2 regions of the Pseudomonas azotoformans genome follow, and region 2 is predicted to be linked to the other one. Evidence: predicted binding sites of a transcription regulator. Region 2 holds the regulator's gene; the other holds the start of a gene.

Region 1 (7,446 bases), 630 kb from region 2:
TCCAACTGCGGGCGGATCTGTTTCACCAGGTCCGGCCGCGGATCGTCAGGCGCCTTGCCCTGGAACTGCCAGTCGGACAGATGGGTGTACTGCACCAGCTTGTTCGCCTCGATCTGCGCCGCGAAAAACTGCTCGACGGCGGCAGGTGCCAGCTTATATTCCGGTGCTTGGGCGACGACGCTGGCGATCACTTCTTGTTCGCGCTTTTTGTCCTCTACAGGCTTGTGGCTATCCCATTTGCTCAGGGCTACCTGGTCGGCGATCTCCAGGCGTTCGGCGATGCTGTTGAGCAGCGGGGCGAGCGTGGCGGGCGCCGCAGAGGCATTGGCGCTGATCATTAGCAGGGCAAAAGCGATTCGCAGGTTCAAGGTCGGTTTCCTTGTCGGGCAGTTGGGCGAGGTCTCAATAGTGAGGGTGTCAGGCTTTTATGTCAGGCAAAAAAAACCTCCCGAAGGAGGTCTTTTTCATCACGCTACGTTAAATAGCGCTACCGGATCAGCAGCTGTAGTACAGCTCGTATTCCAGTGGGTGTACGAAGGTGCGAACCTTGATTTCTTCTTCGCTTTTCAGGCCGATGTAAGCGTCGATGAAGTCGTCGCTGAACACGCCGCCTTTGGTCAGGAACGCACGGCCCTTGTCCAGCTCTTCCAGGGCTTCTTTCAGGCTGCCGCACACTTGTGGGATCTCTTTGGCCTCTTCAGGCGGCAGGTCGTACAAGTTTTTGTCGGCGGCGTCGCCAGGGTGGATCTTGTTCTGGATACCGTCCAGGCCGGCCATGACCAGGGCCGCGAAGGCCAGGTACGGGTTGGCTGCTGGATCCGGGAAGCGGGCTTCGATACGGCGAGCGCGAGGGCTGGACACGTAAGGAATACGGATCGAAGCGGAACGGTTGCGTGCCGAGTAGGCCAGCATTACCGGGGCTTCGAAACCTGGGACCAGACGCTTGTAGGAGTTGGTCGACGGGTTGGTGAAGCCGTTCAGGGCCTTACCGTGCTTGATGATACCGCCGATGAAGTACAGGGCAGTGTCGGACAGGCCGGCATAACCTTCGCCAGCGAAGGTGTTCTTGCCATCTTTGGCGATGGACAGGTGAACGTGCATACCCGAACCGTTATCGCCGTACAGTGGCTTAGGCATGAAGGTAGCGGTACGGCCGTAAGCGACTGCAGTGTTGTGTACGCAGTACTTCAGGGTCTGTACTTCGTCAGCCTTGGCAACCAGGGTGTTGAACTTCACACCGATTTCGTTCTGACCGGCAGTGGCCACTTCGTGGTGGTGCACTTCGATGACCAGGCCCATGTCTTCCATGGCGTTGCACATGGAGGTACGGATTTCGTGGTCGTGGTCGAACGGCGGAACTGGGAAGTAGCCACCTTTGATACCTGGACGGTGGCCATGGTTGCCGCCTTCCACGTCCTGGTCGGACATCCAGGAGCCTTGTTCGGAGTAGATCTTGAACATGGAACCGGAGATGTCGGACTTGAACTTAACCTGGTCGAAGATGAAGAATTCTGGCTCCGGGCCTACGAATACGGTGTCACCGATACCGGTGGACTTCAGGTATTCCTCGGCACGCTTGGCGATCGCACGTGGGTCGCGGTCGTAGCCTTGCATGGTCGAAGGCTCGATCACGTCGCAGACCAGGATCAGGGTCGGCTCTTCGGTGAACGGGTCGAGTACGGCAGTGCTGTCGTCCGGCATCAGGATCATGTCGGAGGCTTCGATGCCTTTCCAGCCAGCGATGGAGGAACCGTCGAACATTTTGCCTTCTTCGAAGAAAGCTTCATCCAGCGCGTCGCGAGCCGGCATGGTCACGTGGTGCTGAGTGCCTTTGGTGTCCGTGAAGCGCAGATCAATCCATTTAACGTCATGATCTTTGATGAGTTGAACCGACTTCGACATAGTGTCCTCCGGGTGGCTTCGGGCTGGGGTAGTGGAGTTAGCCCTTAGAATGTGGGTGATGCCGGCGCGGATAGTCCGCCATGGCAACCTGCCTCACAAGAGAGCAAATTGCATGCCAGTGCGCCAACATGGGTTTTCTGCTCCAAAAACGCCCCTATAAAGGTGCATTGCGACAAAAGCCCAAAAATAGCGCACCGCAATGTAGCGCAAAGGCGCACAAATGCACCTCTTTAGTGCGTTGCGCTTGCGATGCATATTAACTGGTTAAACCTTGAGCGATTTCCGCTATAATCCGCGCCCCCCTTTTTCAGCAGGCCCGGCGCGCGCTGTTTCCATGAAATTAATCGTAAAAGTCTTCCCCGAGATCACCATCAAAAGCCGACCGGTACGGACGCGTTTCATCCGTCAATTGGCCAAGAACATCCGTGCCGTGCTCCGCGATCTGGACCCGGCTGTGGTGGTGAACGGCGTGTGGGACAACCTCGAGCTGGAAACCCGTGTCACCGAGCCCAAAGCCTTGAAGGACATGACCGAGCGCCTGAGCTGCATGCCGGGCATCGCGCATTTCCTGCAGGTGGATGAGTACCCGCTGGGCGACTTCGACGACATCACCGAGAAGTGCAAACAGCACTACGGCAGCGAGCTGGAAGGCAAGATCTTTTCGGTGCGCTGCAAGCGTGCCGGCAAGCACACTTTCAGCTCCATGGACGTCGAAAAATACGTCGGCAGCAAGCTGCGTCGCGAGTGCGGCGCAGCCGGAATTTCCCTGAAAGCGCCACAAATTGAAGTGCGCATGGAAATTCGCGACCAACGGTTGTTTGTCATCCACAGCCAGCACAACAGCATCGGCGGTTATCCGTTGGGTGCCCTGGAACAGACCCTGGTCTTGATGTCCGGCGGTTTCGATTCCACGGTTGCTGCTTACCAGATCATGCGCCGCGGCCTGATGAGCCACTTCTGCTTCTTTAACTTGGGCGGGCGTGCACACGAATTGGGCGTGATGGAAGTCGCGCACTTTATCTGGAAGAAGTACGGCAGCTCCCAACGCGTGCTATTTGTGAGCGTACCGTTCGAAGAAGTGCTGGGCGAAATTCTCGGCAAAGTCGATAACGGTCATATGGGCGTGGTATTGAAGCGTATGATGTTGCGCGCCGCGTCGCAGATTGCCGACCGCTTGCAGATCGACGCACTGGTGACCGGTGAGGCGATCTCCCAGGTGTCCAGCCAGACGCTGCCGAACCTGTCGATCATCGACTGCGTTACCGAGAAGCTGGTGTTGCGCCCGCTGATCGCCAGTCACAAGCAGGACATCATCGACCTGGCAGAAGAAATCGGCACCGCCGACTTCGCCAAGCACATGCCTGAGTACTGCGGGGTCATTTCGGTGAATCCCAAGACCCACGCCAAGCGTCACCGCGTGGAGCATGAAGAGAAAGAATTCGACATGGCGATTCTGGAGCGTGCGCTCGAGAACGCCAAGCTGGTCCCGATCGATCGCGTGATCGACGAACTGGGCCAGGATGTGAAGATCGAAGAAGTCAGCGAAGCCCTGGCCGGCCAGATCGTCATCGACATCCGTCACCCGGATGCCGCTGAAGATGAGCCGCTGGAAATCGCCGGCATCGACGTACAAACGCTGCCGTTCTATGCATTGAACGCGCGTTTCAAGGAACTGGATAACAGCCGTCAGTACCTGCTGTATTGCGACAAAGGCGTGATGAGTCGCCTGCATGCCCACCATTTGCTCAGTGAGGGGCATGCCAATGTGCGCGTTTATCGACCGAGCTAAGAGCCCGGGGCTGTTTGCCTGTGGCCTGCGTCACCGGCCCCCCGACTCTGCCGTCAAGCTGTAACGGCAAGGCCTGACTCTACTGTTAATCGCTGCCACGACCTGTCAGCACACCGAATCCTCTGATCGAGATACACAAGTGATCGAAAATCTACGTAACATCGCCATCATTGCTCACGTTGACCATGGTAAAACCACCCTGGTAGACAAACTCCTGCGTCAATCCGGCACCCTGGAGCGCAACGAGCTCAACGACGAGCGCGTGATGGACTCCAACGACCAGGAAAAAGAGCGCGGTATTACCATCCTGGCTAAAAACACCGCTATCAACTGGAACGGCTACCACATCAACATCGTGGACACCCCGGGCCACGCCGACTTCGGCGGCGAAGTAGAACGCGTAATGTCGATGGTTGACTCCGTTCTGCTGCTGGTTGACGCTCAAGACGGCCCTATGCCGCAAACCCGTTTCGTGACCAAGAAGGCTTTCGAAGCCGGCCTGCGTCCGATCGTGTGCATCAACAAGGTTGACCGTCCAGGCGCGCGTCCGGACTGGGTTCTGGACCAGATCTTCGACCTGTTCGACAACCTGGGTGCCACCGAAGAACAGCTGGACTTCAAAGTCGTCTACGCCTCGGCCCTGAACGGTATTGCCGGTCTGGAACACACCGACATGGCTGAAGACATGACCCCGCTGTACCAGTCGATCGTCGACAACGTACCAGCGCCGAAAGTTGACCGTGACGGCCCGTTCCAGATGCAAATCTCGGCACTGGACTACAACAGCTTCCTGGGTGTTATCGGTGTTGGCCGTATCGCTCGTGGTAGCGTCAAGCCGAACACCCCGGTTGTCGCCATCGGCGCCGACGGCAAGAAGCGTAACGGTCGTATCCTGAAGCTGATGGGTCACCACGGCCTGCACCGTATCGACGTTGAAGAGGCTTTCGCCGGCGACATCGTATGCGTGAGCGGCATGGACTCCCTGTTCATCTCCGACACCCTGTGCCAGCCGGACAACGTCGAGGCCATGAAGCCTCTGACCGTTGACGAGCCAACCGTTTCCATGACCTTCCAGGTAAACGACTCGCCATTCTGCGGTAAAGAAGGCAAGTTCGTGACCTCCCGTAACATCAAGGAGCGTCTGGACAAAGAGCTGCTGTACAACGTTGCTCTGCGCGTTGAAGAAGGCGACTCGGCTGACAAGTTCAAGGTTTCCGGCCGTGGTGAGCTGCACCTCTCGGTACTGATCGAAACCATGCGTCGCGAAGGCTTCGAAATGGGCGTTGGTCGTCCAGAAGTGATCATCCGTCAGGTTGACGGCGTGAAGCAGGAACCTTTCGAAAACGTCACCATCGACACCCCGGAAGAATCCCAGGGCAAGGTGATGGAAGAGATGGGCCTGCGTAAAGGCGACCTGACCAACATGGTGCCGGATGGCAAAGGCCGTGTGCGTCTGGAATACAACATCCCTGCGCGTGGTCTGATCGGTTTCCGTAACCAGTTCCTGACCCTGACCAACGGTGCTGGCATCCTGACCTCGATCTTCGATCGCTACGACACCATGAAGTCCGGCGACATGTCCGGCCGTCAGAACGGTGTTCTGGTATCGGTAGAAACCGGCAAGGCGCTGACCTACTCCCTGGAAACCCTCCAGGCGCGTGGCAAGCTGTTCGTTGAACACGGTCAAGAGATCTACAACGGTCAGATCGTTGGTCTGAACAGCCGTGACAACGACATGGGCGTCAACCCAACCAAAGGCAAGAAGCTCGACAACATGCGTGCTTCGGGCAAAGACGAAACCATCGCTCTGGTTCCACCTGTTCGCTTCACCCTGGAACAGGCCCTGGAATTCATCCAGGACGACGAGCTGTGCGAAGTCACGCCTAAGTCGATCCGCCTGCGTAAGAAGATCCTGGACGAAGGCGAGCGTACCCGCGCTGCCAAGAAAGCCAAGAACTGAGTTAACTCAGGCTGAATGAAAAACGCCCCCGGTCGAAAGGCCGGGGGCGTTTTTTTGTGCCTGCGATAGGGCCCTAAAGGGCACTACATAGCTTGGATCAGAACTTGTCGAGGGTCTTGAACTTAGTCTCGCGCACCACTTCCTTCGGCTTATACGCGCAATACCCCGGCCGCGGCCCGATTTTCGGGTGATTGCGGCAAGTATCCGGGCGCTTGTCATAAATAGTGCAGAAGCGCGTCTTACGATCCAGGAACAGGCAATCGTTGTTGCTCATGCGCTGCAGGGTAAAAATCTCGGATTTGGAATTGAAGCGCTCGACGATGCCTTCCTTTTGCAGCCGCTTGGCGATGTTCTTCGCAGGGTCGCCGAGTTCGAACTCATCGACCAGGCCCGATGCGGATCAGGTCCTTGACCTTCACTTCCACCGGCAGCGTGCAGCAGCTGGACACGCAACCACCGCACATGTGCGCGGAATATTTCTGCCACGTTTCGAGACGGTCGAGTTCCGCGGCGGCGATCAATTGAGGCTTCATCAGGGTTCCAAAAGGTGGGGCTGTATCCGGGCGCGCGATCATACCGGGATTGGTGATTTTTTGAACAATATTTTGTGGGTTTCGGCCAGAAGGTGCGCGTTTGCCAAAAGCAGGCACGGCCAATGCATCAAAACCCTGCAAAGGTAAATGCGTTAAAAAAGTGCCGAACCAGAGCGTCTACCGTCTGTCAGACCGTCTAGGCTCTAGCAACTCCTTCTATCTCGCCCGAGGTCGCAATTGATGTCTCAGGAACCACTTGCACGAGAAGCAGAGGTAGCCGCATTTCGCGATGCCGTCTTGACCAAACTCACCTACGCGGTGGGCAAGGACCCGGATCACGCCTTCGACCACGACTGGTTTGAAGCCATTGCCCTGGCCGCACGCGACCAGATGGTCGATCACTGGATGGACCACACCCGACGCATCTACCGCAAAGGCCAGAAGCGGGTTTACTACCTTTCCCTGGAATTCCTCATCGGCCGCTTGCTCTATGACAGCCTGAGCAACCTCGGCGTGCTGGAGATTGCGCGCGAAGCGCTATCGGAGCTGGGCGTCGACCTGGAGCGCATCCGCCTGCTGGAGCCCGATGCCGCGCTCGGCAACGGTGGCCTGGGCCGCCTGGCGGCGTGCTTCATGGAAAGCATGTCGACCCTGGGTGTGGCCGGCCACGGTTATGGCATCCGCTATGAACACGGCCTGTTCCGCCAGGCGATTGTCGATGGTTGGCAACAGGAGCAGACCGAACACTGGCTGGACTTCGGCAACCCCTGGGAATTCGAACGCCCTGAAGTGGTGTACCCGATCGGCTTTGGTGGCAGCGTCGAAACCCTGGATGACGGCACCGGCAAAATGGTTCAGCGGTGGACCCCCAATGAAACCGTGCGCGCCATTGCCTATGACACGCCGGTGGTCGGCTGGCGCGGCGCCAGCGTCAACACCCTGCGCCTGTGGCGTGCCCGTGCGGTGGAAGACCTGCACCTGGAGCGCTTCAACGCCGGTGACCACCTGGGCGCCGTCGCCGAAGTAGCGCGTGCCGAAAGCATCTCCCGAGTGCTTTACCCGGCCGATAGCACCGAAGCGGGGCAGGAACTGCGCCTGCGCCAGGAATATTTCTTCGTCGCCGCCTCCCTGCAAGACCTGCTGCGCCGCCATAAGAACATGCACGGCTCGGTGCTGAGCCTGGGCGAACACGCCGCGATCCAGCTCAACGACACCCACCCGTCCATCGCCGTGGCCGAGTTGATGCGTCAGTTGGTGGACCT
Region 2 (7,446 bases):
TCTGCGTGCCCAGGGCAGCCTTGAAGCGGCCCACGCCGCCTACTTATAGAGCGTTTTATGCTGAGCAAAAAGATTCGCAACTTCCTGCTATTCGGGGTCATCGCCGCGCTGTTCCTGGCGGTGGGCTACTGGAATATCAGCCCGGAGCGCTTTCTCGACCAGCCTGCTGCGCAGGTTGACGAGGGGGCTATCGACTATTACGCCACCAATGCCAAGAGCGTGCAGTTCCTGCCCGACGGCAAGGTGCAGTACGAGATGACCTCGGACAAGGTCGAGCACGTCAAGGCCAGCGAAATCACCCTGCTGACCAACCCGGACATGAATATTTACCGCGGCACCGAGTTCCCGTGGCACGTCACCAGCAAGCGTGGCGAGGTCAACCCGGACGGTACCGAGGTGGAACTGATCGACTCGGTGCGCGTTGCGCGCACTGACGATAAAAATCGTGAGACCGTGATTACCAGCAGTCGCATGACCGTATTCCCGCAGAAGCAATATGCGCAGACCGAGCAAGACGTTAGAATCGACGGCGCTGGCGGTGTATCGACTGGCAAGGGAATGAAAGCGTATTTGAAAGAAAGCAGGATACACCTGCTATCGAACGTAAGAGGACAGTATGAGGCTCGTTAAAACTCTCCCTATTTTGCTCGGCCTGGGCGCAGCACTGGGAAGCGTGAGCGCCTGGGCTCTGCCGAACGATAGCCAGCAGCCGATCCACATCTCGGCCGACGATGCGCAGCTGGATGACAAGCAAGGCGTTGCCACCTACACCGGCGGCGTGATCATCACCCAGGGTTCGATGAAAATCACCGGTAATACCGTGACGCTTACGCGCACCAAGACCGGCGATATCGATGTCGTGACCTCGGTAGGCAACCTGGCTTACTTCGAACAGAAGCAGTCGCCCACCGACACGGGCCCGATGAAAGGCTATGGCAAGACAATCCAGTACCACGCCCAGCAAAACCGCATCGTACTGATCGACCAGGCCAAGGTGCTCAGCCCCGATGGCAACTCCACGGAAGGTGAGAAAATCACCTATGACACCGTGAAACAGATCGCTAACGCCGGTCGTGCCAATGGCAACAAGGTCACCGCGCCTCGTCCACGCATCGACATGGTTATCCAGCCGAAGAAGAAGGCCGAGTAATGGCAACCCTGAAAGCCCAGCATCTGGCCAAGGCCTATAAAAGCCGTCAGGTCGTGCGCGACGTCAGCCTGTCGATCGACAGCGGCCAGATCGTCGGCTTGCTCGGCCCCAACGGCGCCGGCAAGACCACTTGCTTCTACATGATCGTCGGCCTGGTCCAGGCGGACCAGGGTCGCGTCCTGATCGACGACCTCGACGTGAGCCACCAGCCGATGCACGGCCGTGCGCGCGCCGGTATCGGCTATCTTCCGCAGGAGGCGTCGATCTTCCGCAAACTGTCGGTCGCCGATAACATCATGGCGATCCTCGAGACCCGCAAGGAGCTCGACCGTGATGGCCGTCGCAAGGAGCTGGAAAGCCTGCTGCAGGAATTCCACATCAACCACATCCGCGACAACCTCGGTATGAGCTTGTCTGGTGGTGAGCGTCGCCGTGTGGAAATCGCCCGCGCCCTGGCTACGGCACCCAAGTTCATCCTGCTGGACGAACCGTTTGCCGGCGTTGACCCGATCTCGGTCGGCGACATCAAGCAGATCATCCACCACCTCAAGGCCAAGGGCATTGGCGTGTTGATCACCGACCACAACGTCCGTGAGACCCTCGATATCTGCGAAACCGCGTATATCGTCAACGATGGTCAACTGATCGCCGAAGGTGATTCCGCTACCATCCTGGCCAACGAACTGGTCAAGGAAGTGTACCTGGGTCACGAGTTCCGCCTGTAAACACCGTGGTGTCACGGCCGTTTGCCGAGGTGCGCGGGAGTCAATGAAAACCTCCGGATTTTTATTGTTACCGCGCTCTAGGCAAAGCCCCCGACATCAGGCATATAATTTGCTTATGTTTGGCGCTCACGCGCCCTGTCGTGGATGGCGCATTGCGCCGGCGAATAAGGTGTTAAGCCCCTGCCATGAAACCATCGCTAGTCCTGAGAATGGGCCAGCAGCTGACGATGACACCGCAGCTGCAACAGGCCATCCGCCTGCTCCAATTGTCGACCTTGGACCTGCAACAGGAAATCCAGGAGGCCCTGGAGTCCAATCCGATGCTCGAACGCCAGGAAGAAGGCGACGACTTCGATAACGCAGACCCGCTGGCCGATAACATCGAGCAAAAACCCAATTCCGACGTGCAGGAACCCTCCTATCAGGAAACCGCCCCTACGGTGGATAACCTCGAGGAAGGCGAATGGAACGAACGCATCCCCAACGAGCTTCCTGTCGACACGGCCTGGGAAGACGTCTACCAGACCAGCGCCAGCAGCCTACCCAGCAACGACGATGACGAGTGGGACTTCACCACCCGCACCTCCGCCGGTGAAAGCCTGCAGAGCCATTTGCTGTGGCAACTGAACCTGGCGCCGATGTCGGACACCGACCGTCTGATCGCCGTGACCCTGATCGATTGCATCAACAACCAGGGTTATCTAGACGAGACGCTTGAAGAGATTCTTGAAGCCTTCGACCCGGAACTGGATATCGAGCTGGACGAGATTGAAGCCGTCCTGCACCGCATCCAGCAGTTCGAGCCTGCTGGAATCGGCGCGCGCACTCTCAGCGAATGCCTGCTGCTGCAATTGCGCCAACTGCCAGCCAAGACACCTTGGCTCGCCGAGGCCCAGCGTCTGGTCACCGATTACATCGACCTGCTGGGCAGCCGCGACTACAGCCAGTTGATGCGCCGCATGAAGCTCAAGGAAGACGACCTGCGCCAGGTCATCGAGCTGGTACAGAGCCTCAACCCGCGCCCAGGCTCGCAAATCGAGTCCAGCGAAGCCGAATACGTGGTGCCTGACGTGATCGTGCGCAAGGACAACGAGCGCTGGCTGGTGGAGCTGAACCAGGAGTCGGTGCCACGCCTGCGGGTCAATCCGCAATATGCCGGTTTCGTGCGTCGCGCCGACACCAGCGCCGACAACACCTTCATGCGCAACCAGTTGCAGGAAGCGCGCTGGTTCATCAAGAGCCTGCAAAGCCGCAACGAAACCCTGATGAAAGTGGCCACCCAGATCGTCGAGCACCAGCGCGGCTTCCTGGAGTACGGCGACGAAGCCATGAAACCGCTGGTGCTGCATGACATCGCCGAAGCGGTGGGCATGCATGAATCGACGATTTCCCGGGTCACCACGCAGAAATTCATGCATACCCCACGGGGTATTTATGAACTGAAATACTTTTTCTCAAGCCACGTCAGCACCTCCGAAGGCGGTGAATGCTCGTCCACGGCGATCCGCGCGATCATCAAAAAACTGGTTGCCGCGGAAAATCAGAAAAAGCCATTGAGTGACAGTAAGATCGCTGGTTTACTGGAGGCACAAGGCATTCAGGTCGCCCGTCGAACCGTCGCCAAGTACCGCGAGTCCCTCGGGATCGCGCCTTCCAGCGAGCGTAAGCGTTTGATGTGACGGGCGGGCCACAGCGTTCCAGTGGTGGGTATTCCTGCCCACCGCTTTATGCACTGGCAACGAAGGAGAAGCTGTATGCAAGTCAACATCAGTGGACACCAGCTGGAAGTCACCAAACCCCTGCGTGAATACACCGAAAGCAAGCTGAACAAGCTGGCAGGGCATTTTGACAAAATCACCAACGTGCAGGTCATCATGGAGGTCGATAAGCTCAAGCAGAAAATCGAGGCCACCCTGCACGTACCGAATGCAAAGCTGGTCGCCAATGCGGAGCATGAAGACATGTACGCGGCGATTGACTCGCTCTACGACAAGCTTGACCGCCAACTCATAAAGCATAAGGAAAAGAATCTGCACCTGATGCAAGGTACAGGTCGTTAACCCTCCCCCCATGATCCGACTTGAAACCATCCTGACCCCCGGCCGTTCCCTCGTGAACGTGCCGGGCGGCAGCAAGAAGAAAGCCCTCGAACAAATTGCCAACCTGATCGCGCGCGAAGTGCCGGATCTGGAGATGCAAGATGTCTTCGACGCGCTGATTGCCCGTGAAAAACTCGGTTCCACCGGTTTTGGCAACGGCATCGCCATTCCTCACTGCCGTCTCAAGGGCTGCGAAACCCCCGTCAGCGCCCTGCTGCACCTGGAAGCCCCCATTGATTTCGATGCGATCGACGGCGCCCCGGTTGACCTGCTGTTCGTTCTGCTGGTCCCGCAAGCCGCCACCGATGCGCACCTGGAACTGCTCCGGCAGATCGCCAGCATGCTCGACCGCAAGGAAGTACGTGACAAACTGCGCAGTGCCAGCAGCAACGAGGCGCTGTATCAGGTTGTCCTGGATGAACAGAACGGGCAGTAACCATGCGTTTGATCATCGTCAGCGGCCGCTCCGGCTCGGGTAAAAGTACCGCCCTCAATGTGCTTGAGGACAACGGTTTCTATTGCATCGACAACCTGCCCGCCGGCCTGCTGCCGGAACTGGCGGAACGCGCGTTGATCCACACCGAACTGGCGCAACCCCTGGTCGCCGTTTCGATTGATGCCCGCAACCTGCCCAGCCACCTTGAGCGATTCCCGCAATTGCTCGAGGAAGTACGGGCCAAGCACATTCATTGCGACGTGCTGTACTTGGACGCCGATGAAGAGACCCTGCTCAAGCGGTTCTCCGAAACCCGCCGGCGTCACCCCCTCAGCAGCCCTCACCGCTCCCTGGCCGAAGCCATCGAAGACGAAACCAAGCTGCTGGGCCCGATCATTGACCTCGCCGACCTCAAGATCAACACCACCAGCCTCAACCTGTACCAGTTGCGTGATGCCATCAAGCTGCGCCTGCTGAACCAGCCGGAGCCGGGTACGGCGTTTCTGGTGGAGTCGTTTGGGTTCAAGCGCGGCATGCCAGTGGACGCCGACCTGGTGTTCGATGTGCGCTGCCTGCCCAACCCTTACTGGAAGCCGGAACTGCGTGAACAGTCGGGGCTGGATCAGCCCGTGGCCGATTACCTGGCCGCGCAACCGGATGTGGAGGAGATGTTCCAGGACATCTCCAGCTACCTGCTCAAATGGCTACCGCGTTTTGCCGCAAGCAACCGCGCCTATGTCACCATTGCCATCGGCTGCACCGGCGGGCACCACCGCTCCGTCTACTTGACCGAGCGCCTGGGCCAGGTGTTGCAACAAACCCTCAAGAACGTCCAGGTCCGCCACCGCGACCTTAGCTGAAAGGAACACCTTCGCGATGCCCGCTCTGGAAATTGAAATCATCAACAAACTGGGCCTGCACGCCCGTGCCTCGGCCAAATTCGTCGGCGTGGCCGGGCAGTTTCCCTGCCAGATCCGCGCCGGTCGCACGCCAGAGTCCATGGTCGACGGTAAAAGCATCATGGCGATGATGATGTTGGCAGCCGGCAAGGGCACCAAGATTCATTTGAAGACAGAAGGTGAGCAGGAAGACGAAGCGATGGCCGCACTGGTAGCGCTGATCAATAACTTCTTTGATGAGGGTGAGTAAGCTCACCCTTTGAGACAGGCGTGAAGCCGCAACGGCTTCACCCCAACGCGGTATCCATCACCATCATCAAGCAGAACCCGATGCACAGCCCCAGGCTGGCGAGTTTTTCGTGGCCATTGCGTCGTGACTCGGGGATCACTTCGTGAGTCACCACCAACAGCATCGCGCCGGCTGCCAGGGCCAGCCCCAGCGGTAAGAGCACCTCGGCCAGGCTCACCAACCAGGCGCAGAGCACAGCAAATACCGGCTCCACCAGACCTGATGCCGCGCCGATCAGGAACGCCTTGACCCGCGACATCCCCGCCCCGGCCAACACCAACGCAATCACCAACCCTTCGGGCACATCCTGCAAGGCAATGCCCATGGCCAGGCTGTCGGCATCCGGCATGCCACCGCCCGCCGAGACGCCGACCGCCATACCCTCCGGGATGTTGTGGGCGATGATGGCAAACACGAACAGCCAGATACGCGGCGGAATCACCGGTTTTTCCGGCGTGCCCACCAGCATTTCCGGGCTGGCGCCGGAGACCTTGCGATCCACCAGATACAGCCCGAAAGCACCCAACATGATGCCAAAACTGATCAAACCACTGGCGCCCCAGGGCGAAAGGCCCAGGCCTTCAGCCGCGGCAATGCCCGGCACGATCAGCGAAAACGCTGTCGCCGCCAGCATGACTCCAGCCCCAAACCCCAGCAGCGTATCGCTCAACGCCACCGGCATCCGTCGAATAACCAGCACCGGCACCGCACCGAGCGCCGTGCCGAGTGCGCAGATGGATCCGCCCTGCAGGGCGCGCAGAATGCGCGGTTCCAGGTTCAGCCAGGCCAGCCCATGGGCCACCAGCAATGCAGTACCTGCCAACAGCAGCAGCGAGCCAAATGCGTAACGAAACATCCGCCCGCTGCTGATCGCCAGTGTTTCAGTGCCCATAGTCGGCCTTAGATCTTGTTATGAAGGTGAATATCAGGCCACGGCGGCCTGATAGCGTGCGGCGACTTCTGGCCAGTTGATAACACTGTAGAAGGCATTGATGTATTCCGGACGGCGGTTCTGGTACAGCAGGTAGTAGGCGTGCTCCCACACGTCCAGACCGAGTATCGGCGTGTTGCCGTTCATCAGCGGGCTGTCCTGGTTACCGCTGCTTTCCACCACCAAGGTCTTTTGCGGGGTGACGCTCAGCCAGGCCCAGCCGCTGCCGAAACGGGTCAACGCGGCCTTGGTGAAAGCCTCCTTGAAGCTGTCGAAGCCGCCCAGTTGTTCGTCGATGGCTTTGCCCAGTACGCCCTCGGGCTTGCCGCCGCCTTTAGGCGACATCACCGCCCAGAACAGCGAGTGGTTGGCATGCCCACCGCCCTGATTGATCACCGCTGCGCGCAGTTTTTCTGGCAGTTGCTGCACGCTGGAGACCAGCTTCTCGACCGGCCAACCGGCGAACTCGGTGCCCTCGACGGCAGCGTTGAGGTTGTTGATGTAGGTTTGGTGGTGCTTGGTGTAGTGGATTTCCATGGTTTGCGCATCGATATGCGGTTCCAGGGCGTCATAGGCGTAAGGCAATGCAGGCAGGGTATAAGTCATATCAATGTGCTCCGTAATGAGGAGTGGCGGGTTGCGCCGCAGCGCCACCCAACAGGCGATGAGTGCGCGGGTACTCGCCGTGATCGCTGATGAAATTCAATAGCTCGACGTAGGTCTTGCTGCTCTGACGCAACGCCGCTTCGCGCAATTGCGGGCTCAGACGCGAGTCCTGCATGGTCTGCAACAAGCGCTGATGGATAGCGCACAGGTACTCAGCGCTCTCCTCCGGCTGGTTCAGGCGCAGGTGCAGGTCCGCCAGGTTGTGATGGGAAATGACGCAAGCCGCCACTGCTTCGTCGGCATCCGCCCAG

What was found. Region 2 encodes sigma-54, which starts transcription at its own class of promoters, with help from an activator protein. Its sites were predicted from a motif close to ANTGGCATNNANNTTGCTNT; they were not measured.
Region 1: glnA (type I glutamate--ammonia ligase) is a predicted target of sigma-54. The motif match lies at 2,003-2,022, and genes of this name have one in related genera.

The regions. Positions count from the first base shown of each region.
Region 1 covers NZ_CP014546.1:1,900,214-1,907,659, forward strand. The annotation lists gene AYR47_RS08865 (chorismate mutase) at 1-338, opposite strand, end outside; gene glnA (type I glutamate--ammonia ligase) at 496-1,902, opposite strand; gene thiI (tRNA uracil 4-sulfurtransferase ThiI) at 2,237-3,691, shown strand; gene typA (translational GTPase TypA) at 3,831-5,651, shown strand; partial or broken gene AYR47_RS08885 (YkgJ family cysteine cluster protein) at 5,749-6,184, opposite strand; gene AYR47_RS08890 (glycogen/starch/alpha-glucan phosphorylase) at 6,425-7,446, shown strand, end outside.
Region 2 covers NZ_CP014546.1:2,526,831-2,534,276, reverse strand. The annotation lists gene AYR47_RS11740 (KdsC family phosphatase) at 1-49, shown strand, start outside; gene lptC (LPS export ABC transporter periplasmic protein LptC) at 58-630, shown strand; gene lptA (lipopolysaccharide transport periplasmic protein LptA) at 617-1,150, shown strand; gene lptB (LPS export ABC transporter ATP-binding protein) at 1,150-1,875, shown strand; gene AYR47_RS11720 (RNA polymerase factor sigma-54) at 2,061-3,554, shown strand; gene hpf (ribosome hibernation-promoting factor, HPF/YfiA family) at 3,630-3,935, shown strand; gene ptsN (PTS IIA-like nitrogen regulatory protein PtsN) at 3,946-4,410, shown strand; gene rapZ (RNase adapter RapZ) at 4,413-5,270, shown strand; gene AYR47_RS11700 (HPr family phosphocarrier protein) at 5,287-5,559, shown strand; gene AYR47_RS11695 (ZIP family metal transporter) at 5,597-6,490, opposite strand; gene AYR47_RS11690 (superoxide dismutase) at 6,524-7,135, opposite strand; gene AYR47_RS11685 (hypothetical protein) at 7,137-7,446, opposite strand, start outside.